DNA from 2 places in the Anaerosalibacter sp. Marseille-P3206 genome. Region 2 is predicted to be linked to the other one. Evidence: a T-box and tRNA genes for the amino acid it is inferred to sense, from the RefSeq annotation. Region 2 holds a T-box; the other holds one or more tRNA genes.
The links. The T-box of region 2 lies ahead of serS (serine--tRNA ligase). A T-box ahead of a tRNA ligase gene usually reads a tRNA of that ligase, here a tRNA-Ser.
Positions count from the first base shown of each region.

Region 1: it encodes a tRNA-Ser, which carries the amino acid that the T-box ahead of serS (serine--tRNA ligase) is inferred to sense. The anticodon was not compared.

Region 1 is NZ_FUHM01000001.1:4-3,473, forward strand. It holds tRNA gene BQ9840_RS00005 (tRNA-Leu) at 35-124, shown strand; tRNA gene BQ9840_RS00010 (tRNA-Met) at 154-230, shown strand; tRNA gene BQ9840_RS00015 (tRNA-Glu) at 293-367, shown strand; tRNA gene BQ9840_RS00020 (tRNA-Val) at 391-466, shown strand; tRNA gene BQ9840_RS00025 (tRNA-Asp) at 508-584, shown strand; tRNA gene BQ9840_RS00030 (tRNA-Thr) at 626-701, shown strand; tRNA gene BQ9840_RS00035 (tRNA-Tyr) at 729-814, shown strand; tRNA gene BQ9840_RS00040 (tRNA-Gly) at 825-898, shown strand; tRNA gene BQ9840_RS00045 (tRNA-Arg) at 900-976, shown strand; tRNA gene BQ9840_RS00050 (tRNA-Gln) at 983-1,059, shown strand; tRNA gene BQ9840_RS00055 (tRNA-Lys) at 1,065-1,140, shown strand; tRNA gene BQ9840_RS00060 (tRNA-Ser) at 1,146-1,236, shown strand; tRNA gene BQ9840_RS00065 (tRNA-Ser) at 1,258-1,348, shown strand; tRNA gene BQ9840_RS00070 (tRNA-Ile) at 1,360-1,436, shown strand; tRNA gene BQ9840_RS00075 (tRNA-Trp) at 1,464-1,538, shown strand; tRNA gene BQ9840_RS00080 (tRNA-Val) at 1,561-1,636, shown strand; tRNA gene BQ9840_RS00085 (tRNA-Ile) at 1,677-1,753, shown strand; tRNA gene BQ9840_RS00090 (tRNA-Ile) at 1,800-1,876, shown strand; tRNA gene BQ9840_RS00095 (tRNA-Phe) at 1,884-1,959, shown strand; gene BQ9840_RS00100 (ribonuclease H-like domain-containing protein) at 2,018-3,016, opposite strand; gene BQ9840_RS00105 (hypothetical protein) at 3,138-3,470, shown strand, end outside.
Region 2 is NZ_FUHM01000002.1:1,415,294-1,418,763, forward strand. It holds gene BQ9840_RS08150 (transcription repressor NadR) at 1-271, shown strand, start outside; gene BQ9840_RS08155 (PTS transporter subunit IIC) at 336-1,364, shown strand; T-box leader at 1,408-1,575, shown strand; gene serS (serine--tRNA ligase) at 1,629-2,900, shown strand; gene BQ9840_RS08165 (M1 family metallopeptidase) at 3,015-3,470, shown strand, end outside.

The DNA of each region.
Region 1 (3,470 bases), on a different contig from region 2:
TGGGTTCGAATCCCACCCTGGGAGCCATAATACTGCCGGGGTGGCGGAACAGGCAGACGCACAGGACTTAAAATCCTGCGATCCTTAAAAGATCGTACCGGTTCGATTCCGGTTCCCGGCACCATTATTACCTAATTTAATATTAAATACTATCGCGGGATGGAGCAGTATGGTAGCTCGTCGGGCTCATAACCCGGAGGTCGTTGGTTCAAATCCAGCTCCCGCAACCATAATTTAGTTTTATGATATGAGTGTCCGATAGGACCAACCATAATTTTATTAAACAATACATGGCCCTATGGTCAAGCGGTTAAGACATCGCCCTTTCACGGCGGTATCCCGGGTTCGAATCCCGGTAGGGTCACCATTTCAACTACCAAGTGTAGTTAGGGGCGCATAGCTCAGCTGGGAGAGCACCTGCCTTACAAGCAGGGGGTCATAGGTTCGAGCCCTATTGCGCCCACCAAATTCAACACTACGTGTTGAAAATTGCCGTAAGGCTTATGTGGCCTGGTAGTTCAGCTGGTTAGAATGCTAGCCTGTCACGCTAGAGGTCGAGGGTTCGAGTCCCTTCCAGGTCGCCAAATATGCTACCTACGGTAGCAAATTGCGCGTAAGCGCTTATGCTGGTGTAGCTCAATTGGCAGAGCAACTGACTTGTAATCAGTAGGTTGGGGGTTCAAGTCCTCTCACCAGCTCCATTAATCCGTTTTAAAGATTAAAAACAAGGAGGAGTTCCCGAGTTGGCTAAAGGGGACGGACTGTAAATCCGTTGGCTACGCCTTCACTGGTTCGAATCCAGTCTCCTCCACCATGTATTATTTGCGGGTGTAGCTCAGTGGTAGAGCCCCAGCCTTCCAAGCTGGTTGCGAGGGTCCGATTCCCTTCACCCGCTCCATGCACCTATAGCTCAGTTGGATAGAGCAACGGACTTCTAATCCGTGTGCCGGGGGTTCGAATCCTCCTAGGTGCACCACAATATTGGGATGTAGCCAAGCCGGTAAGGCACTAGACTTTGACTCTAGCATTCCGCAGGTTCGAGTCCTGCCATCCCAGCCATATATGACCTATTAGCTCAGGCGGTAGAGCACCTGACTTTTAATCAGGGTGTCCGGCGTTCGAGTCGCCGATAGGTCACCAAAAATGGAGAGGTACCGAAGAGGTCATAACGGGGCGGTCTTGAAAACCGTTTGGGTCTTGCGGCCCGCGTGGGTTCGAATCCCACCCTCTCCGCCATTTTTTTAATAACTAGGGCAAGGAGAAGTACTCAAGTGGCTGAAGAGGCTCCCCTGCTAAGGGAGTAGGTCCTTCACGGGGCGCGAGGGTTCAAATCCCTCCTTCTCCGCCATTAGTAAGTTTGGGCCTTTAGCTCAGTTGGTTAGAGCGCCCGGCTCATAACCGGTAGGTCCGGGGTTCGAGTCCCTGAAGGCCCACCATACCAAACTTTCTAATCAAAAGGCTATAGGGGTGTAGTTCAGTGGTAGAACGTCGGTCTCCAAAACCGAATGCCGTGGGTTCAAATCCTGCCACCCCTGCCAGCCTATTTACAAAAGTCAATAAGGGCGCATAGCTCAGCTGGGAGAGCACCTGCCTTACAAGCAGGGGGTCATAGGTTCGAGCCCTATTGCGCCCACCAAATTTAACACTACGTGTTGAAAATAGTATAAACGTTACATGGGCTTGTAGCTCAGGTGGTTAGAGCGCACGCCTGATAAGCGTGAGGTCGGTGGTTCGAGTCCACCCAGGCCCACCAAGTACAAATTATAAAACCTAAAAACTTCGTTTAATGAAGTAATTAGGGGCCTTTAGCTCAGTTGGTTAGAGCGCCCGGCTCATAACCGGTAGGTCCGGGGTTCGAGTCCCTGAAGGCCCACCATTCTTTTGCCCAGATAGCTCAGTAGGTAGAGCAGGGGACTGAAAATCCCCGTGTCGGTGGTTCGATTCCGCCTCTGGGCACCATTTATTTTTAAAGAGTAGAGAAAATCTCTACTCTTTTTTGATTATGATATTAAACTTTTTAGTTAAAAAATGTTTTTGTAGAAGTATAAACAATTTGATATACAATGTTTTTAATATTATCCATTACAAAGTCTTTTCCTATTTGGATTAATATTATATTACGAGGTAGTTGAAAGTTAGTAGAATCTTTAACTGATAGACCTATATCAAATTCAAGTAAATCTATATATAGGCATTTTTCCATGGTAGACAACATACCGTTATTTACTTGAAATTGTACATTTAAAACTCCTTTCTTTGTATTCCACTTAATATTATAATCACTTTCATATATGATTAGAGGTTCAATTTCAATAGAGTTTGTTATACAATTAATATTCATCATATCATCTATTACTTTGAAATCTTCAATTTTAAGTTTTATTTTATTTGAAGAATTGCTTGAAAGTACTATAGTTTTTTTATACTCAATTATATCTAATATTTTAAGTACATAAGGAAGGTAATATAGATCATCATAATTATGTTGCAATATTAATTTTTTACTTTTATCATTTTTATTATCTAAGTAGTCATAAAAAAGATCAATACATTCCTTCCCAGACAGGGTATCTTTTCTATTTATTCCTAAATATTTTTCGATAGATTTAAGCTTAAAGTTCTTTAAATCAAATAAATATTTATTTGATTTAATAATCTTGTATATGTCAAAACTTTTTTCTATAGGTATTTTATAATCAATATGATGATTTTTATATTTGCTATCTAAAAAAGGTATGTCAAAAGAATCACCATTAAAAGTTATAAGGCACTCACAATCATTAAAATCCTTAATTAAACAATTTAAAAGAATTTTCTCTTCATCAACTTCTTCTAATAGATATTGTTTTAGTATATAGTCTTTACCATTATATATGAGGAGACCTACTAGATATACAATATCTTTATTTCTGTTAAAACCTGTGGTTTCAATATCAAAGAAACATATATTATGAGTATCAAAATATGTTTTTATATCCAAGGCATCATATTTAAGTTTATATGTAAGAGTTTCCATTTTAATTCTCCTTTAATAAAAAACATGTTATAATGTATATTAGTCTTTTATTATTATATATTCGATTTCCTTTTTAATCAAATTTATATAATGAAGTTTAGATATTGAAAGGAGTAGTTACATGGTAGATATAATTGAACTGAAGGAGCTAAAAGAAAAAGATATAAGTACTTTGACTGATGAAGAATTAAAAGATATTTTAATGAGATTAAATGATATTCAATTGAGTAAATTAGGTGAAATGTCTATATATTATTCTATTTTTGGTTGTTTAGATATTATATATCATATTAATAAAGATAATATATTTGATAAAATACAATCACAAGAAGAAATACAATTGCTAGAAAAACATTTCAAATCAATACTTAAATTTCTTGAAAATCTAGATGAAAGAATGATAAGTGATGATAGTGAATTAGAAGAACTAAAGGTTTTGCGAAATAATCTAGAA
Region 2 (3,470 bases):
TGAATTAAATACCATAGTGGATATGGGAGGCAAAGCATTAGATGTAATAGTTGAGCATCCACTATATGGAGAGATAAAGAGTCCCCTTATGATTAGCTCTAGATTGGATGTATCTGATTTTATGAAAAATTTAATCAAGACCAAAGCTGAGCCATTGTCATCCCTTACAGATGGTGTTCATATTCATACCATTGAGGTAGAAGATGAAAGAACTTTTGAAAAAATTGTAAATGCTTTAAAAGAAAAAAAGTACTTGATTACTGATAAATAAAGTGATATATTTTTGTATGTACAGGTGACAAGACAGAAGTAATTACAATTAAGGGGTGTTTAAAGTGGAAAACAAAGAAACAAAGGGTAATAAAGTAAAGGAGTACTTTATAAAGGTTTTTAATGGAATGGCTTTAGGACTTTTTTCTTCACTTATTATTGGACTTATTATCAAACAATTAGGTACACTTTTCAAATTAGATATTGTGATTAATTTTGGGCAGATTGCACAATATCTTATGGGACCAGCTATAGGTGCGGGTATTGCTTATAGTATAGGCGCTTCTCCATTGGGGATATTTGCTTCAATAGTGACAGGTGCTATAGGAGCAGGGACTATTTCTTTCGATGGAGGAAATACTATTATCAAAGTGGGAGAGCCTGTGGGAGCTCTTGTTGCTTCTCTACTAGGTGCTGAGTTTTCAAAATTGATTCAAGGAAAGACAAAGGTGGATATAGTATTGGTTCCTCTTGGGACTATAATAGTAGGTGGACTTGTGGGGAATTATATTGCTCCTATAGTAAGTGGACTGATGACATTGATAGGAAGTGTTATAAATTTGGCTACAGAGTTACAGCCTATTCCTATGGGGATAATAGTATCTGTACTTATGGGTATAATACTTACACTTCCAATTAGTAGTGCAGCATTGGCTATATCCCTAGGACTTAGTGGGTTAGCTGCTGGTGCAGGAGTTGTAGGATGTTCAGCTCATATGATAGGTTTTGCTGTTGCATCTTATAGAGAAAATGGATTTGGTGGATTTATAGCTCAAGGTATAGGTACTTCTATGTTACAGATTCCAAATACCATTAGAAATCCAAGGATATGGATTCCACCTGTTGTTGCTTCTGCTATTCTTGGGCCAATTTCTACTACCATATTTAAAATGGAAGGAAATAAAATTGGTGCAGGTATGGGAACTAGTGGACTTGTAGGACAATTTGCAACTATAGATGTAATGGGCTCTAGTCCTAAGGTTTTCTTATCTATTTTACTTTTACATTTTATTTTGCCAGGACTTATTTCCTTTGTAGTATCTGAATGGATGAGGAAAAAGGGCTATATTAAAGAAGGAGATATGAAAATTTAGCCTTGCAAATTATTTACATCTATGTTATAATATCAAAAAACTAATATTTGCTATGATGGGAATTAGTAAATAGTTTAATTCTCTTTAGAGAGCCAATGGTTGGTGAAAATTGGTGAGAAGGACTATTGAATCCACCCCAGAGCAATAGTATCACGAGTGAGCTTAATAGCTAACTAGGGTGGCAACGCGGGAATATACTCTCGTCCCTATTTTTATAGGGATTGAGAGTTTTTTTATTACAGAGAATAAAGAGGAGTGATTTGAATGTTAGATATAAAGACGATCAGAAAAAACCCAGAATTAGTGAAAGCTGGATTAGCTAAAAGACATGGAGATTTTGGTATTGATGATGTTATTGAACTTGATGAAAAGAGAAGAAATATACTTGTAAAAGTTGAAGAGATGAAGGCAAAACAAAATCAAGTTTCAAAAGAAATTCCTAAGATGAAGAAAGAGGGAAAAGATGCATCCCAATTACTTAATGAAATGAAAGAATTGTCTGCTAAGGTAAAGGAATTAGATGGAGAAGTTAAGGAAATAGATGTTAAACTTCATGACATTCTTTTGAGGATACCAAATATTCCAAATGAAAATGTACCAATGGGAAAAACTGATGAGGAAAATGTGGAAATAAGAAAATGGGGAGAACCTACAAAGTTTGATTTTGAACCAAAAGCTCATTGGGATTTGGGTGTAGATTTAGATATTTTCGATTTTGAAAGGGCTTCAAAGATAACTGGTGCTAGGTTTACAGTATTTAAAAACAAAGGTGCACTACTAGAAAGAGCGATTATAAACTTCATGTTAGATCTTCATACAGTTGATCAAGATTATACAGAAATTGCTCCACCTTTTATGGTAAATAGAGATAGTATGACTGGCACAGGACAATTGCCAAAGTTTGAAGAAGATGCGTTTTCATTGCCTAGCAAGGACTATTTCTTAGTGCCTACAGCAGAAGTACCTGTTACAAATCTTCATAGAGATGAAATATTAACAGAGGAAATGCTTCCAATTTACTATACAGCATATACTCCATGTTTTAGACAAGAAGCTGGATCTGCAGGAAGAGACACAAGAGGTCTTATAAGAAATCACCAATTTGACAAGGTTGAGTTAGTTAAATTTGTAAAACCTGAAGGTTCTTATGATGAACTCAACAAACTTACAAATGATGCAGAAGAAGTACTAAAACTATTGGGATTACCTTATAGAGTAGTAAGGCTTTGTACAGGAGATTTAGGATTTTCATCTGCTATGACTTATGATATTGAAGTTTGGATGCCAAGCTACAATAGATATGTAGAGATATCCTCTTGCAGTAATTTTGAAGATTTCCAAGCTAGAAGGGCAAATATTAGATTTAGAAGAAGTGATAATGGAAAACTTGACTATGTTCATACATTAAATGGTTCTGGTTTAGCTGTTGGAAGAACAAGTGCAGCTATAATTGAGAACTACCAACAAGAAGATGGCTCTATACTTGTACCAGAAGCACTTAGACCTTATATGAGAGGATTAGAAGTAATTAGATAAATATTTGAAAGCCAGCCTATAGGTTGGCTTTTTTTAGAGGTATTTTTCATTTTTTGTAGAATAAGTTTTAATAAGGATTAAAATAAGGTGACATGTTGCCTAGGGGGGATTGAAGTGTTTAAAAAGAGAAATATTAAGGGATTAATATTATTTGTCATCATTGCATTGACATTGGTAGGCTGTAATTTAAAGCCTACAGAGACTCAATATCCAACACTAATTACTGAGGATTACAACAGTATTTCACTTGATGAGATCAATCATTATAATATTGAAGTAGAACTAAATCCGGAAGACAAGACCTATGAGGGGATAGAGACTATTAAGTATATAAACAATACTGGCGTTGATTTATCTGATATATATATTCATATTTATCCTAATGCATTTAGGCGAAAACAAACTGCTCCATATTTATATAATTATTTTCAAGGGGCTTATCCAAATGGATTTGAACCTGGATTTTTAAATATTGATGTAGCAAAAGTTAAAAATAAGAATGTAGAGTTTGCCACAGAGGGAAAGGGTAGCACTATTTTACATTTAAAACTTGATTCTCCACTTAAAAGT